2 regions of the Paenibacillus tundrae genome follow, and region 1 is predicted to be linked to the other one. Evidence: riboswitches for the same ligand, from Rfam matches in the RefSeq annotation. Region 1 holds a riboswitch; the other holds the start of a gene.
What was found. A riboswitch is a leader RNA that binds a small molecule or an ion and turns the genes downstream of it on or off. The one in region 1 is predicted to bind glycine.
Positions count from the first base shown of each region.

Region 1 (9,204 bases):
GCAGAGAGTGGCTGGAAGGTATCTCGATTCGGACAACCTGGGTCATTGGGTTCGCCGGTGTTTTCTTTATCCTATTATATGGCACGGTGCTCTGGCTGCTATCCAGAAAGCTTTTTCGTCCGATGAGACATCTGATGGATCGAATGCATGCATTTGCACGAGGGGAAATTCCCATGGATGACGTACCGGCGGCACGTCGGGATGAAATGGGTATGCTGCTAGAGCAATTCGATGCGATGCAGGAGAAAGTCAGGCAGACTCAGACAGAGGTGGAGAAGGAACAAAAAGAGAAAGAGCTCATGGTCGCTTCGCTGTCTCATGATCTGAAGACTCCATTAATGTCCATCAGTGCCTATGCGGAGGCACTTAGTGTTGGTACTCCACTAGAACCTTCAGAGAGACGGGACTACCGGGATGTGTTGTTTGGTAATGTGAACCGGATGAAGCACATGATTGGTGAACTTGAAATGTATACGGCGCTGGGTTCCAGTGAACTGAAGATGGCCATGGTTGAGGTGGAAGGCGAAGAGTTTTTCGATATGCTTCTCGGAAGTTATGGGGGACTCGTCGAGCATGGACAGTTTGATGTGAAAACGGTTGTCCGCACAGACCGCCTCTACCGGCTTCATCCCGAGCAACTGATGCGTCTGACAGATAATTTAATTAACAATGCACTGCGTCACACAAGTACAAACGGTGTGGTGGGCCTGGGTGTTATTGCTTCAGATCAGCAGCTTCCAGAATGGATCATATCAACACTGGTGTTGGAGCTAGATAACTTCAGAACGGGATCAACATTAATTCTGGTGCAAAATGAAGGGCCTGCTATTCCCGAAGAACAGCTGAATCGTATTTTTGAACCTTATGTTCAACATCAGAACCAGGAAGAGAAGGCGTACGCGGGCAGTTCAGGTCTGGGATTAAGCATAGCCAAACGGATTGCCATCAAGCATGGAGGTGAGATGCGCATGTGGTCGGCAGAAGGATTAGGTACGCTGGCTGCATGCCGATTGCCTGAGATGTAAAGCCCTTAAACGAAATGAGAGAGGATGAATGACAATGATGAAAAAAGGATGGATGATGCTCGGTACAGCCCTACTTGCAGGGTCACTGCTCGGAGGTTGCGCGGAGAAGGATCTGGTTGGCCTGTCAGGAGATGAGATGATCGAGAAAGTTGTCCATGCAGAAACGAAACCCGCCTCATACTATGCCGAAGGTGTAATGAAAATGTGGTCGGATGACAAATTGAGTCACACGATGCACATAAAGGAATGGGTCGATGGAGAGACAGGACGTAAGCGCACAGAAACAGAGGAGAATGGCAATATCAGCTACGCGGTCAATGACGGAACGAACATTACCATTTACGAAAAAGAGACGGGCACGGCGTATTCAATGAACGTATCTGCCATGGGACAACAGCCTGAACAGACTCAAAAACAGATACTGGTGAATCAGCTGGAAAGGTTGCGGAATTCCCATGATGTGGATATGATGGGACAGGAAGAGCTTCATGAACAGGAAGTCATTCACATTAAGCTGACGCCGAAGGAAGAGGGTACCTTATCCATTTCCTCCGAGTATTGGGTAGACCCTAAAACATGGATGATTGTTAAAGTCATCAGCACATATGGTGATGAAAAGTCAGAAATGGTCTATGATCCGATACAATATGATCCGGAATTTTCTGAGGATACGTTCGTGATTGACATCCCCGAGGAAGTCGATGTGAAGGATCTGAACGATCTGACCCAGAGTTCGGAAGTGAGTCTGGAAGAAGCTGAGCAAGCTTTGGGACAACCCTTTTTGCAGGATCTGAACGGTGAGTTGGAGCTATCACGGATTGAGATGTATTCATCAAGCGGAGCGTTTGGCAGGAATGAAGTGACCTTGTATTACATTAACAACGACAAGGTTGAAGTGAGTCTAACGGTATTCAATGCGCCGGATGAAAATGTTGATAATACACTGCTGCCCGATGAATCCAAGGTGGAAATTCGAGGTACCGAGGGTTCGTATATGAAGAGCATACGAAACATATCATGGACTGAGAATGGATTGCGTTACTCCATTATGGGTGAGAACGAAGAATGGACGATGGAGAGGCTTCAGGCTTGGGCGAAGGAACTGAAGCTTTCCAATTAGATTTAATTTGAATTGTAGGAGAGTGTGAGTCACGCAATGGATAACACAGAGCTTAACAACAGAGAACTGCGGCGTCTCCACCCAAAAGTTAAACAAGCTACAGCCCTGACGGCCCTTATGGTCAATGGGCTGTTGACTCTTTTGGCCATTGGATATCTGATTGTCGCATGGGCTAGAGATTGGACGTTGTGGCCAGGCTGGGCTGCGCTCGGATTATTCACCTTGTCCTTCATGTGGTTTGGCTGGGCTCTGCCAGCTCTTCAATATCGTTATTTCAGTTTCCGAGTTGCTGAGGATGAGCTTGAAATTCATTCCGGCTGGCTGTGGATCACCGATACGATTGTGCCTATGACACGTGTGCAGCAGGTAGAGCTGGAGAGCGGCCCGTTGCTGCGTAAATATGGATTAGCTAAGGTCAGTATCGTTACTGCTGCAGCGACACTTGTGATCGCTGGTCTGGAGCGTGAGGAAGCGGAGCAACTCAAACGAAATATCGGGCATTTAGCCAAGGTGGAAGATCGAGATGAATGAACTGAATGAAACAAGGCGTCTACACAAAAGTTATATTTTGTTTCCATTATTCAGTGTCCTGAAATCGTTACTGCCGTTCTTCATTCTAGTAGTACTCAAAGGACTTAATTGGAGCGCAATCCCTTGGTATCTCTACGCAGGAGGAATTGCAGTTGTATTGCTGCCCTCTCTTCTATATGGCTGGTTGAAATGGCGGAAATTCAGCTATACCTTGCAAGAGGATCGCATCGTGCTACGGCGGGGGATGTTTGTAAGGGAAGAGAGATCTATCTATTTCAGCCGGATCCATGCTGTACAGACACAACAGCCTCTAATTCAGCGCATCCTTCGAATCGCACAACTTAAGATTGAGACACCCGGTGGCAGTAAAGAGGCGGATGGTGTGTTACCGGCGCTACGTGTTGATGAAGCGAAGCGAGTGGAGCGGTGGTTGTATCAGAAGCGGAGTGAGGCTGTGGTGAAAGAGCCTGCTGCGGTCACACCCGGACAACAGATGGAGACTTCTGGTACCGAGATAGGAATCCATGGTGAGTATGCCGGAATTAAAGGTGAGCATGGTACAGAACCCGGTCTAAGATCAGTTCATGAGACGGGTGCAGATTCTAGACCAAGCAGGGTGGAGGGCTTAGAAGTTCTAGAGCCTGTTGAAACGGAAGTGCCTGTGCAGCAGGAACAGCTGCTGCGATTGTCGGCCGGTAGACTGTTCGTGGGGGCATTAACAACCATGAATCTGCCGCTTCTTCTCGTTTTTGCCACAGGAACCTATTCTTTCGCAGATGATTTGTTACCAGATCATTTTTATCGACGTCTAGTGGAGGAAGCGGGGAGTTTGCCGGCCATATGGTGGCTAGGTCTTATTCCTCTCATGTTTTTACTCGCTTGGATTCTATCAGCGGTGTTATTTACAATTAAGTATGCTGGGTTCACGGTAGAACGCGAGGGTGGGAATATCTCCATTGTCTCGGGTCTGCTAGAACGCAAAAAGCATGTATTTTCACCTACCAAGGTGCAGGCAGTAGCTATTCGAGAAGGACTGCTGCGTCAACCATTCGGGTATGCGGAGGTTGAGATTTATGTACTGACTTCCGAGAAGGAGAAAAAAATGATGCTTCACCCGCTGCTACCCATGCGTGAAGTGAACGAACTGCTTGCAAGCATCGTGCCACAATATGAATTACAAGCAGATATAGCGAAGCCGCCGTCACGGGCGCTATGGCTGTTTCTCCGTTGGAAACTGCTGATTGCCATGCTGGTTGGAATCGCAGGAACGATATATTTTGGCATGGTGGGTATGGGGTTATTCTTACTACTGCCTGTGTTCGGTTTGTGGGGATATGCACGCTACAGGGATGAAGGGCTGAACATATATGGGAAGCAATTGTTGATCCGCCATCGGCAGATCTCCCGTTTAACCGTGTTAATGCGCCGCCCCCATGTGGTTACAGTGAATGCTATAGCAACATCCCGTCAACGTGCTAGGTCATTACTAACCGTAGAGGCAACATTAATGGTAAACCGTGGCGGCTGGAAGGCGACCTTCTTGGATCAAGCTCATGCAATTGCCGTCCAGAATTGGATGTATCAAGCTGCTCAGTACGCTGTACGCAGTAAGCCTAAGCCGTGACTAATCAACGAATAGGTACTTCTTCTTTCAATTAAAAGTCGAGGGGGAAACGACAGATGGAGAACAGCCAGGAGCGGATAGAGCAGCCTGGTAACAAGCCTGGTGGTTGGAAGCATGCTGGACTGTTATTGGGTGGGGTTGGCATATCTAATCTGGGTGATTTCATATACATTGTGGCTATCAACCTGATGGTGTTGAACATGACGCAATCTCCAGCGGCTGTAGCGGGATTATGGATCATCTCGCCAATCGCCTCAGTATGCACCAAGTTCTGGTCAGGCAGTGTTATTGATCGCTACGATCAACGCCAGTTGATGATTGGTGCGGATATTGTGCGGGCATTGCTGGTAGCCACACTTCCCTTATTTTCAAGTCTGTGGATGATGTATGCTGTAATGTTTCTAATTAGTATGTCATCCTCGATATTTGTACCCTCTTCCCAGGTGTACATTACTCGGCTTGTACCGGCTGAGCGGCGCAAGCGATTTAATTCGATGCAGGCACTCATTAGCTCGGGAGCTTTTATTACGGGGCCTGCTGTAGCTGGTGTATTATTGTTCTATTTATCCCCCGCAGTAGCGATCTACGTGAATAGTGTTTCGTTTGCCGTGTCCGCTCTGATTCTTATGCTGTTACCGAAACTGGGTATAGGTGAGCAGAGTGGTGGGAAGTCGAGATTGTCACCACGGATCATCGCTCAGGACTGGCAAGCTGTGCTGAGGTTTAGTCGCAAGAGCGGTTACGTTGTCGGGATATACGTCATATTTCAGATTGTTCTCGTCATTGGTATGTCGCTGGATGCACAGGAAGTTGTGTTTATTCGTCAGGTGATGAACTTGTCTGAATCTCAATATGGGGCATTGATGAGTGTTACCGGCATCGGTTATCTAGTCGGTTCGTTGCTTGTCACCCTGCTCGCCAAACATATTCCGATCCGTCATATGATGGGGATTGGCGTGCTTATGGTCTCGCTTGGTTATTTCCTATTTGCACGCTCGTTTTCCTTCGAGCTGGCAGCGTTCGCCTTTATCCTGCTTGGATTGTGTTCGGCACTTGCCAACACAGGTCTGGTCACCTTTTACCAAAATAATGTTCCAGTAGATCTCATGGGCAGGATGAGCAGTGTCATTGGACTGATGCTGAGCGCGCTTCAGGTAGCTTCTATTTTGATTGCAGGGGTAGTGGCAGAGTATCTATCTCTTCGTCTGGTGTATACGGTTGTCTCGGCAGCGATGATGTTAGTGGCACTTATTTTATGGATTACTAGTTTGCTTCCTTCAAGAAGTTCATATTATCAAGAGGCTGTGACAAAGAGTGCGACAATGAAGTAGGTTAGACTGAAGTTGAAGAACGAACGGCATAAGTGAGATAGCTCGACAAGAAAGAAAGAAAGTAAGTAAGTAAGTAAGTTGGAGCAGGGGTGTGTCGTATGGGGCGATTCAGAGAGAAGTTTGCCTGAATACCCGAACCTTAGGACACACCTGAACATACATAGAATTAACAACAGAGATGTAGATAAATGAGTAAGTTGAATACAACGATGTGACAAAAGTTCACAGTAGTTAACGCTTACATGTGGTGGAGAGACAACAAATCGTTAAGTTTATTGACATGAAACTTGCGGTCGATTACTCTTAATGAGTAAGATTATGTTTTCGTCGGATGACTAAATGTTTTATGATTTTAATACAGCGAATGATAACGAGCGGGAGAGACCTGTGCGAGCTGAGTAAGATGGCCTGCGATCAGGCACCGAAGGAGCAAGCTGCCTGCGCACCCGGCGCGGCGGTTAATCTCTCAGGTAAATGTACCATCGTTGGACGCAACTCTGGAGAGTGCGCATGATGCGCCACCCAAGGGGTATATGATTAAACAGCCTGGTACAGTATGTGTAAGAACAAGGCATGCACTGTATCGACTGAACGCTGTTGATCATGAAACTCTCAGGTATCGAGGACAGAGAGAGGGCTTAAGGCCTTCTTCTGTCCTTTTTTGATGTCATCATTCAGTAATAATGGAACATTATGGTTGAGTATCTGGATGGACATGACGAATACAAATGGAGGGTTTTTGGATGCGTTTTAAAGATGTTTTCTCAATTATTGGTCCGTCGATGACAGGACCTTCAAGTTCACATACGGCTGGAGCGGCGAGGCTCGGCAGAATAGCTCGTCAGTGGTTGGGTTGCACGCCAGAGCGCGCCCGGCTGACATTATACGGATCGTTTGCCGATACGTATCAAGGACATGGTACAGATCTTGCTCTCATTGGTGGATTGCTTGATTATGCGACAGACGATCCGCGAATACCAGATGCTGAAGAGTATGCAGAACAGGCGGGTATAGAGGTTGAGTTTTTCACAAGTGGCCTGCCTGCGCCCCATCCCAATACGGTCAAAATTGAGCTGTGGCACGGTGACCGTGAATGTTCATTGATCGGTGCGTCCATTGGCGGCGGCAGTGTATCGGTGCACGCGTTGAATGATTTTCGCGTCCAGATCAGCGGGGAGTTCCCAACATTGGTGTTGCGTCATGCTGACAAAGCAGGAGTGCTCGCATCTGTCACGTCTACGATTAGCTCCTCAGGCGTGAATATCGGCTATATGCAGGTAGACCGGAAAGCTCGGGATGGTGAAGCCTTGACTGCAATGGAGATGGATGGGGCACCAGACCCGGATATGTTAAGCCGTTTGAAGTTGCTGGATCATGTGCTGGATATTCGTGTAATAGATTTGAAGAAGGGAGTGAGTCCAGATGCGATTTAAGCATTTGCATGAACTGAATGCGATCTGCACGGCTGAATCCAAGACCATTGCTCAGTTGATGATTGAAGAACAAGTCCAAGAGACGAATACACCGGAAGCAGATGTTGTGCAGCAGATGTCGGAATATTATCAGGTGATGAAGGAAGCGGTTCATAAAGGGCTGAATGAAGATACGGTGTCCCGTAGTGGTCTGACTGGTGGAGACGGCAAGAGGATGGCGGAATACATTCGTAAAGGAGAGACTTGCTCAGGTGATGCTTCGGCACTTGCGATGGCGTATGCCCTGTGTGTCTCTGAAGTTAATGCATCCATGGGGCGAATTGTTGCTACCCCTACAGCGGGTTCGTGCGGCATTATTCCAGGTGTGTTCATCAGTTCCCAAGAGCGTTTTGGCTGGAGTGACGAGCACCTGGTCAACGGACTGTTCTGTGCTGGAGCGATCGGTTATGTAATTGCGAACAATTCGTTTATCTCCGGTGCTGAGGGTGGCTGTCAGGCTGAAGTGGGCTCTGCGATTGGTATGGCAGCGGGTGCTATGGTGGAGCTACGTGGAGGCACGCCAGAGCAGGTCGTTCATGCGGTTGGTTTGGCGTTAAAAAATACACTCGGTCTCATCTGCGATCCAGTCGCAGGTCTCGTCGAAATTCCTTGCATCGTCCGTAACGGACTAGGAGCCGTAACCGCTCTAGCGGCTGCTGATATGGCGCTTGCCGGAGTACGTAGCGCCATTCCGTCAGATGAAGTCATTGATGTCATGCTTGAAGTAGGTAGTGCTATGCCAAGCAGGCACCGGGAGACAGCTCAGGGGGGACTGGCTCAGACCCCGACAGGTCGGAAAATGATGGAGAAGCTTGCTAAACCGAAGGCAAAACGTGCACCGGAACCAGAGTTAGAAACAGACGGGGCAGCGGATTCTGCTTCAGAATAACATAGGAAGAGGCGCCTAGCAGCGTAGTAACCTTCTGCTGGCGCCTCTTTGGCGTACATGGGTTCGAAACGAAAAGCTGGCATAAGGGTAGTGTTGTACTGTGTCTAATTCGTACCGTGTGCCAATTGTAGCATCCGCCCCGTGCCGAGTGCTGACATCATGCAAGGCTTCTGGATGAAGCTTCGCCCGAACTCCATATTATTCCAGAGCCAGGCTTAACACCGCATATCCGTAGGCAGGAAGCTCGATCGCAAGTATGCCATCCTCTAACGCGATCCGGTGCTTCTCGCCAAACAGCTCATTCCAATCATCTGTTTCCGTCTCTAGCTCAACGATGGCAGTTTCTTCTGACCGATTGAACAAGATTAGAATGCGTTCTTCTTCATTCTGACGTTCCATGACAAGCTGGCTACCGCCTTCGCGTGCTTGTAGGAATCGAATGGTACCGTCTGCGCGTAGAGCGGGATGAGCGTGACGGAGTGCAATAAGTCTTTGATAAAAGTCGAACAGTTCGCGGTCTTGCTTCGTCTCGTCCCATTCCATACATTTGCGACAACCAGGGTCATGATCACCGTCTAGTCCAATCTCGTCTCCGTAATAGATACATGGCGCACCCATAAAACTGAATTGGAATAACGCAGCCAACTTCATCTTCCGTTGATCCCCTTCACAGAGAGTGAGCAAGCGGGGCGTGTCATGACTGTCTAACAAATTAAAAGCGACCTCGCTCGCCTGATGAGGATAGCGGGATAGTTGACGACCTATGGAATTGGCAAATTGCTCAGCATGCATTGTATTTTTGACAAAGAAATGATTGACCGCTTCGGTAAACGGATAATTCATCGATGCATCGAACTGATCGCCCTGCAGCCAAGCAGACGATTCGTTCCACACTTCGCCAAGGATATAGGCTTCCGGATTGGCAGCCTTCACGACCCGGCGGAAATCTCGCCAGAAGGCATCGTCTACTTCATCAGCGACATCGAGCCGCCAGCCATCGGTGCCTACCTCTTTGATCCAATACTCGGCAACCTCCAGCAAATAGGCTTTCACCTCGGGATTCTCTGTATTTAGCTTTGGCATATGGGCTTCGAAGCCAAAGGTCTCATACGTCGGAATGCCATCCTTCACATCCAGCGGAAACTCATGGACGTGGAACCAGTCCTTATACTTGGATTCTGCTCCGTTCTGCTGTACATCGACGAATGGTGC
Region 1 is NZ_CP145605.1:477,427-486,630, forward strand. Features, by position in the region: gene V6W81_RS02245 (HAMP domain-containing sensor histidine kinase) at 1-1,025, shown strand, start outside; gene V6W81_RS02250 (LolA family protein) at 1,060-2,145, shown strand; gene V6W81_RS02255 (PH domain-containing protein) at 2,182-2,676, shown strand; gene V6W81_RS02260 (PH domain-containing protein) at 2,669-4,300, shown strand; gene V6W81_RS02265 (MFS transporter) at 4,357-5,631, shown strand; glycine riboswitch at 5,997-6,122, shown strand; glycine riboswitch at 6,127-6,262, shown strand; gene sdaAB (L-serine ammonia-lyase, iron-sulfur-dependent subunit beta) at 6,375-7,064, shown strand; gene sdaAA (L-serine ammonia-lyase, iron-sulfur-dependent, subunit alpha) at 7,054-7,992, shown strand; gene V6W81_RS02280 (alpha-glycosidase) at 8,191-9,204, opposite strand, start outside.

Region 2 (9,204 bases), 2.1 Mb from region 1:
GCGGAGTGGAGAAAACTGCGTGACGAGCCAACCGTTACTGTGGACAACGTTCATGTGGAACTCGCAGCAAACATTGGTACTCCAAATGATGTTGCTGGCGTTCTAGAGAACGGTGGAGAGGCTGTAGGTCTGTATCGTACGGAGTTCTTGTACATGGGCAGAGACAAGCTTCCTTCCGAGGACATCCAGTATAATGCTTACAAAGCGGTATTGGAAAAAATGGAAGGCAAACCTGTCGTTGTTCGTACACTCGATATCGGTGGAGACAAAGAGCTTCCATACCTGGATCTGCCAAAAGAAATGAACCCATTCCTCGGCTTCCGCGCAGTTCGTCTGTGTCTGGATCGCCTGGATATCTTCCGTACACAATTGCGTGCATTGTTGCGTGCAAGCGTACACGGTAACTTGCGTGTCATGTTCCCAATGATCGCAACACTGGGTGAATTCCGTGAAGCAAAAGCTGTCCTGCTCGAAGAGAAGGAGAAGCTCGTTGCTGAAGGTATCGCTGTTTCAGACAGCATTCAACTCGGAATCATGGTCGAAATTCCTTCGACTGCAGTTCTGGCGGATCAGTTTGCTAAAGAAGTGGATTTCTTCAGTATCGGAACAAACGATCTGATTCAATACACAATGGCTGCTGACCGTATGAACGAACGTGTATCTTACCTGTATCAACCATATAACCCTGCCATCTTGCGCTTGGTTAAAATGGTCATTGATGCAGCTCACCGTGAAGGAAAATGGGTTGGCATGTGTGGGGAAATGGCGGGAGACGAAACCGCAATTCCATTGTTGCTCGGTCTTGGACTTGATGAGTTCAGCATGAGCGCAACATCCATTCTGCCCGCACGTAGCCAGATCACGAAGCTGTCCCGTGCGGACATGCAAGAATTGGCTGCCAAAGCATTGGATATGCAAACGGCTGAACAAGTCGTTGAATTGGTTCAAAGCATTCAAGCGTAATTTTGCGGGGGTTTCCTCCGGAGCTTAAAGGTCTTCTTTTTTCCGATAATGAGCTGCGTTAATGCAGCGATTTTGCCAGTATCCGCTGTTATAGCGGTTACTGGCTTTTTTTGTTTCGAGCAGCATGTTGCCGGAATCTACCTAACAGTAGATGCCGGCTTCTTCTGATATAAGTAGGGAAACTATTGAGTCGATTAGCTCATGCTAAGAGCTAGATGCCAAGAGCCGAGTGCAAGTGCTGAGAGCTAGGGTCACTTACCAAATGCCGAGAGCCAAATATCAAGTGCTGAGAGCTAGGGTCACTTGCCAATGCCGAGAGCCAAGTATCAGTGCTATGTGAAGAGCCAAGAGCCGAGAGCCGAGTGCTAAGTGCAAAGAGCCAAGATTTGAGTTCTAAATGCAAGTGGTAAGATGCAAGTCGCAAGTCGCAAGTGCTAAGTTCCTAGCAATGACTTTTAAGTGGTGAGTAGTAGGCACTCAGTTCTAAAGAATCTGAGACATCTTATTCAGGTGTTTGAAGCGCCTGCAGAAATCTAAAGAACCTGAGACGCGTTATATCGGAAAATATAGCCGTTTTTCGATATAATAGCCGATGGTTTCGAGAAATAACGTGTCTGGTGTTCCTAAAAATTGAAAAATTGAGCCTATAGGCCAAATAAGATGTCCTGGATTCCTTAGAATATCTTGAGTCAGTGCTGTCCCTTCAGAGGCATAAGCCAGTCTGGAGTTAAGAACTACGACGGACGCCACCGTGTGTGAGCCTACGGGCTCAATAAGATGTCATGATTCATAGAGTATCTTATGGACCGGTGGTGTCGCTCACGGTTATAAGCCAGTGTCTGGAGCCGAAAATCCCACTGGACATCACCATGTGAGCCCATAAACCAATCTAGACGCGAGTAATATATAGACGCCATAATTGATCTGAATACAGCTTACCTATGTTTAAGACATGTTCTAACAGCATGATGGGGCGCAACACTGGTATCCGTAAGAAGGGGAAAGCGACTGGGCGGCAACGCTAGTTTTCGTATGAAGGTGAAAGTGTCGGGGTAGTAACACTGGTATCCGTAAGAAGGGAAAGCGACTGGGCGGCAACGCTAGTCTTCGTAAGAAGAGGAAAGCAACGGGGTGGTAACACTGGTATCTGTAAGAAGGGAAAAGTAACTGGGCGGCAACGCTAGTTTCCGTAAGAAGACAAAAGCAACTGGCAGCAACAATGCCATCAGCAAAAGAGAAAAGTAACATACAAAAGCTCTTGCAGAGGTATAATCCGCAAGAGCTTTTGTGTGAACAATGATTTGATTAGGCACGTTCTATAACTTTGAAAGGAGCAAGTGTAATATAACTTTTTGTTCCAAAAGAAGCAGGTTGTGCCCAATTTACGTTCCAACCAAGGAAATTTCCACAGACGTACCGATCTACGCAAGAGGTAGCCAACACAGATGAAGTATGACAGAAAGTCAGTGGAAAATCAGTGGAAAGTCAGCGAAAAGGCTCAGGTAAGGCAACGGAAAGGCAGTGGAAATGTCTTTAAGTCTGATTTGCCCTCAAATAAGATTCAAAATGTCCTAACTGCAAGCGCAGTTCAATACAGGTTTACGAGCAGCGGTTGTTTCGTCCAGACGAGTTACAGGTGTGCCGTAAGGAGCATTAAGCACCAGTTCAGGTGTTTCTTCTGCTTCCTTCGCAATGCGGATCATCGTATCAATGAATCCATCGAGTGTTTCTTTACTTTCAGTCTCGGTAGGCTCAATCATAATGCATTCCTCCACATTAAGTGGGAAATAGACCGTTGGGGGATGATAGCCAAAATCAAGCAACCGCTTGGCAACGTCCAATGTACGAACACCATATTGCTTCAATCCACGGCCGGACATCACGAATTCATGTTTACATACACCTGGGTATGGAATTTCGTAATAAGGTGCAAGACGTGCCATCATATAATTTGCATTAAGCACGGCACATTCGGATACACGTCGCAGTCCCTCGGGGCCATACGTACGCATGTAAGCATAAGCACGTACCAAAATGCCGAAGTTGCCATAGTACGCTTTGACACGTCCGATGGATCGATCGCCTTCATAATCCAGAGCATAGAGGCCTTGATCATTTTTGATCACCATCGGTTTAGGCAAATAAGGCACGAGACGGCTTTTCACACCAACAGGGCCAGCACCAGGGCCGCCGCCACCATGTGGGGTACTCATTGTTTTGTGCAAGTTCAGATGTACGACATCAAAGCCCATGTCTCCCGGACGGGTAATGCCCATAATTGCGTTTGAATTAGCGCCATCATAATACAATAATCCGCCTGCCTCATGCACAATTGAAGCGATCTCCTGGATATCCTTCTCGAACAGACCAAGCGTATTAGGATTCGTAAGCATCAATGCAGCTGTGTCGTTGCCCACTGCCCCGCGAAGTGCATCCAGGTCAACAAGGCCATCCGCTCGCGAAGGAATGGTTACCGTCTCGAACCCAGCAACCGTTGCACTGGCTGGATTGGTTCCATGGGATGAATCAGGCACGATTACTTTGGTACGTACTTCACCACGACTTTCATGGTAGGCCCGAATCATCATAAGCCCCGTCCATTCGCCATGGGCGCCTGCAGCTGGTTGTAAAGTTACGGCATCCATGCCAGTCAGGCCAGCAAGATCCTTTTGTAGTGTGTACAACAGCTCAAGAGCACCTTGAATACTGGACTCATGCTGATATGGGTGGATTTTGGCGAATCCACTGTAGCGTGCAACATCCTCGTTAATTTTGGGATTGTATTTCATCGTACAGGAGCCGAGTGGGTAAAATCCATTATCTACTCCGAAGTTACGGCGGGATAGAGCTGTATAGTGACGAATGACATCGACTTCGAATACTTCAGGTAACGCAGCTGCTTCTGACCGTAGCATTTCCCGGGGAATCAAAGCTCCGGGATCTTGGCGAGGCACGTCACATTCCGGTAGGGAATAAGCCACACGTCCAGGGCTGCTAAGTTCGAATATGAGAGTCTGTTCAGGAGCAGGAGATGCTGTTGAAGCAGTATTCTTCAATTCGGTTTCGGTGTTCACCGGCGATGCAGTAGCAGGTGCTGACTCAGTTTGCCCTAGTGATGTTTTCGTTTCTTGGCTCACAACGATCCCTCCAATGCTCGTGCGAATTCGTCAATTTCTTCTTTGGTGCGTCGCTCCGTAACTGCGATTAACATATGTCCGGCAAGCTCGGGATACTCCCGGCCGAGTTCGTAACCACCGATAAAACCTTTATCCAGCAATGCTAGTTGCAGGGTATCAACGTTTGTTCCTTCAGGCAATTGAATGACGAACTCGTTAAACGTTGGTGCGTTGAAGGTTGCTTTTACACCAGGGATAGCTTTGAACACTTCGAGTGCATAATGACTCTTCTGCAAATTGAGATCGGCTACATCGATCATGCCCTGTCTTCCCAATGTGGACATGTACACGGATGCGCTGAGTGCAAGCAAGGCTTGGTTGGAACAAATGTTAGACGTCGCCTTTTCCCGGCGGATATGTTGTTCGCGTGCCTGAAGCGTTAATACGAAGCCGCGTTTGCCATTACGATCAGTCGTCTGACCTACGATTCGACCAGGAATACGGCGCATATGAGCCTGTGATACAGCAAAATATCCACATGTTGGCCCGCCCAGTGATGCGGCAATTCCCAAAGGTTGAGCGTCGCCGACAACAATGTCAGCCCCAAGCTTGCCAGGAGCTTCTAGCAGTCCAAGTGATATTGGATTGGCACTGACAACAAGTAGGCTTTTATGTGCATGAGCAAGGTCAGCTGCTTGTTGAATCGGTTCAATGGCACCGAAGAAGTTCGGGCTTTGAATCATGACTGCGGCTGTATCTTCTGAAATAGTAGCTTGTAAGGCATCCCAGTCGGTTACTCCGTTCTGATACCCGATCTCGACGATATCGAGACTTAGACCATGAGCATAGGCTTTCAATACTTGGCGTGCTTCCGGGTGGACGGTGCGGGATACGATCAATTGTTTACGGCGAGTAGCTGCTGCTGCCAAATTCCCTGCTTCTGCAAAAGCTGTCGCACCATCGTACATACTTGCATTGGCCACGGCCATGCCTGTTAATTCACAAATATATGATTGAAATTCAAATATAGCTTGAAGTTCGCCCTGACTAATTTCAGGCTGGTACGGTGTATATGCAGTATAGAATTCTGAACGGGAGATTACATGATTAATGACAGAAGGTATATGGTGGTCATAGATGCCTGCACCAAGAAAGCTTGCGTGTGTCTCGAAGTTGGCATTGGCTCCAGCTTGTTTGGACATATGACGTGTAAGAGCATATTCATCTAACCTAGAGGATACGGGAAGCTCGCCCTGATAACGAATCTCCTGCGGGATATCTCGGAAGAGATCTTCAATCGTGTCTACACCAACTGTTGCCAGCATAGCGCTCTGATCCTGCTCGGTCATAGGAATGTAACGGTGCTTGGTCATGCTTGATCAGCTCCTTGAGTAGGTGTCTTAGGCGTGCGTGTCCGTTTATGAAAAGGGGTCTTTACGACCTCGGCTTTTAGTTTTTTGCCACGAATCTCAATCTCCAGTGGCGTACCTAGCGCAGCATATTTGCTGTCAATGAGGGCTAACCCAAGATTCCGTTTCAGCGTAGGGGATTGTGTGCCTGTCGTTACTTCGCCAATCTGAACACCATCCGCGTAAAGAGGGTAATGGGGACGTGGAATTCCACGCTCCAGCACTTCGATACCGACTAATTTACGAGCAGGCCCATCATTTTTCTGCTGGGATAATACGTCGTGTCCGATAAAAGGCCCAGAATTCAGCTTCACAAACATACCAACCCCAGCTTCCAGCGGGGAGATCGTAGGTGATAATTCCTGTCCGTACAAAGGTAATTTTGCTTCAAAGCGTAGGGTGTCCCGTGCACCAAGCCCAGCCGGAACTAATCCGTGATCCTCCCCAGCATGCATCAATCCGTTCCATACCGTAGCTGCTTGATCTGCTGGAACATATAGTTCAAAGCCATCTTCGCCGGTATATCCGGTGCGGGATAACAGCAATTTTACACCGCAGACTTCCGCATTCTGTACAAAACGAAACGGCTCAATAGTAGCTACATTGATGTCCGTAACTTTTGTGAGAATATCAACAGACAATGGACCTTGCAGTGCTAGAAGGGCAGTCTGCTCAGAGTCATTTGTCATGGTTACCCCAGGAGCAAGATGTTCTACCAACCATGCCCAATCCTTATCGATGTTGGAGGCATTAACCACTAACATATAATGCTGTTCCTCTAGCTTATACACGAGCAGGTCATCCACCACACCGCCATCGGGATAACACATCAACGTATACTGTGCCTGACCGGGAACAAGTGCAGTTACGTCATTCGTGGTCATTTGCTGTAAAAAAGCCTCCGCTTGCTCACCCTGAACGGTGAATTCGCCCATATGGGATACATCAAACAGTCCAGCGCGTTCACGAACAGCCTCGTGTTCCTTCTGGATGCCACTAAATTGTACAGGCAGCTCCCAGCCGCCAAAGTCAATGCAACGTACACCTTCATACTGCTGATAGAGTGGAAAGAGTGGAGTTCTAAGTAAATCAGACATCGAATCACCTCTTCATTAGCCGTCAAGCGGCTGAATGTGTTGCATATGGATTATCATTGAAAGAACATGATCGTTATTAAAAATGGTATAAGTATGTTGATTAATGAATATTAGTCTTACTTAAAGCCGTACTTCTGAGATGCGTTATGCCGCACGGTCTGGTTCCTGATGTCATCTTTTTTTGGGAAAAAGGAAAAGGACAGGCCAAAGAACCGGCATGCCAGAAGCACGCTGTATTCTTAGGCTCTGTCCTTGGTACCTGAGAGTTACCCCGCCGCCAATGCAGCAGGTTTCCCCTTGGGTGATCGTAACGCCCTACCGGGCGGGTAGATGCTCTCCAGAGTTGCGTCCCGTAAAAGTCCTTTTGCCTGAGAGATTCACCGCCCGCTTGTCGGGTGGTTTACTCCTTCGGCGTTACCGCATGAACATCCAGATTCGGGTGTTTGGGTAATCTCTCCCTTTACATTCATCCGCGATATTGCACACAACGAAAACAGTTTTACTCCTTCCATTAATACGCGAATTGCATAGTAATGTCAAGAACAATGTCATCGGTTTTTAAATAAATACGAATATTAATGATTAAATATAAATTAATGTTCGGATAAATTAAAAGACTGCGCTTACTATTCCAATAATAACTAGTATATGTAAGTTCGTATTTTGATGAGCTTGTTTTTTAGTAGTGGAATACAAATAAATTGTGAGATATCTTGACATTTGAATCGAAAATATCATACGCTATGTTCTGGGAAAAAGGAATGGCTGAAGAACGCATGCACTCATTAATGAAAAGCGAGGCGGATATCGATGAGCGAATTGAAAAGTGATTTCCTGTACAGTGAAGAGCACGAATGGGTGCAGACCGTAGGGGAGGATACCGTACGTATTGGTATTACCGAGTTCGCGCAGCATCAGCTGGGTGACATTGTGTTTGTTGAATTGCCTGATCTTGAATCCAGTGTACAAGCCGAAGAGAGCATTGGTACGATTGAATCTGTCAAAACGGTGTCTGATTTGTTCTCACCGGTTAGCGGCTCCATTATTGCGATCAATGATGCATTACAAGATGCACCAGAGCTTGTAAATAGCTCTCCTTATGAAGAAGGTTGGATGATTGAGATCCGGGTAAATGGGGATTTGAGTGCAGCCTTATCTAAGCTCATGAACGCGGACGCTTATCGCAAACATACCGAGGATTAAACTTCGAATGTAATTGAACAGACCTATAATAAATATGAGCACCTTTTGTGGAACAAAGTAATCGCCTTTTGGGGAAGCTTTGAATCACGAGGGTGCTTTTTGTTGTGGTTTGCCGTGCTGAATAAGCATAGAAAGGATATTATTTCCTGATAAATGGATAGGTACTAAGTCCCTATTTTTGGTAAGGATAACTATAGTTTCAAAGGCAGAAAAGATGCCCATGATTGCCTATGGGACATGGAAGTTGATGGATGAACGTACAGCAATTGAATGACGTTATCTCATTTGGGGCTATCATCCTGAATTCACGGATTACAGTTGTTTCTCGTATTGAAGCGTCTATAATGACATATAAGCAAGGAACGACAGCATTCTTGAATTTAGAATTTAACAACATGTGGAGGTGTACAAGTCTATGAAAAATATCATTCAAAAAGTGTTGCTAGCTTCGATGGTTACGGCGGCTGTGTACCCGCTGGTTCCTGTCACTCTGAATCAAGCTTCTGCAAGTGACTACATTGGCACAGTTCCCCAACCTCAGTATTCAACGATTGCAACCTACACCATGGACAAAAGCACAGTAAAAGATTTAGCAGCGAACATGCGAGCTTTATCCAGTAACACAGCCATTCTGGCAGAAACGATTGCACCGATCATTGCGACCAAAATTTCACCTGTATTAGGGGGATATGTGTCGGCAGCGTCACTCGCAACAGCATTAAGCGTCAACTCACAATTGTCCACTGAGGTGTTATACGCAGCAGATCACAATATGAGAGTGAAGGTTGAGATCCAAGACCTGCCTTATCATACTTCATATTCAACACGGACAATCTTTACTGCTGTTAATTAACGATAAACTTAAATGAACAAATAGATTTTGGACAGTCTTCTTGTCTTAAGCATCCTTCAGTGTAGGTAGCGAACACCATGGATCTGTTACGAAGTCACTGCAACGTTGGAAGCTACAAATGAGATAAAAATAAAATCGTTAGACATCTTGCTCAACGTGGTTAACATAGGGCATAGAAATAAACAGCGCAGAGTGATGTTACAATCCTTTGCGCTGCTCGGCTACCAAGAGGAATTCATCTTCGCTCCAAACGCTAACGAACCTACGGCATCTTAATAGGCGGATTATCAACGTATGCAGGATTTAACGAACCTGAGTGTCGCTATTCCGTCATAGAGCGTTTTCAAAACCTCAAAATTCAACTGAATTTACGAAATAGTGCCTCTATGATTCGTTAGATTTCAGATCCCGGAAACTGAGAGCGAATAGCGTGTGTCAGATGCATTACATCAAAAAAACACTAAATGGGCTATCCCCGTCATATTTATGACTTATGGGACAGCCCATTTTTGCTACCAAGAGGATTCCATTTACCCCCGTGCCTTAAACTCTGCCAGACATGT
Region 2 is NZ_CP145605.1:4,958,120-4,967,323, reverse strand. Features, by position in the region: gene ptsP (phosphoenolpyruvate--protein phosphotransferase) at 1-963, shown strand, start outside; gene gcvPB (aminomethyl-transferring glycine dehydrogenase subunit GcvPB) at 2,535-4,019, opposite strand; gene gcvPA (aminomethyl-transferring glycine dehydrogenase subunit GcvPA) at 4,097-5,452, opposite strand; gene gcvT (glycine cleavage system aminomethyltransferase GcvT) at 5,449-6,585, opposite strand; glycine riboswitch at 6,830-6,928, opposite strand; glycine riboswitch at 6,932-7,055, opposite strand; gene gcvH (glycine cleavage system protein GcvH) at 7,396-7,788, shown strand; gene V6W81_RS22290 (hypothetical protein) at 8,204-8,641, shown strand; gene V6W81_RS22285 (cysteine-rich CWC family protein) at 9,172-9,204, opposite strand, start outside.
Region 2: it holds a riboswitch for glycine, as region 1 does, so the genes downstream of both, gcvT (glycine cleavage system aminomethyltransferase GcvT) here and sdaAB (L-serine ammonia-lyase, iron-sulfur-dependent subunit beta) in region 1, are expected to answer to the same signal.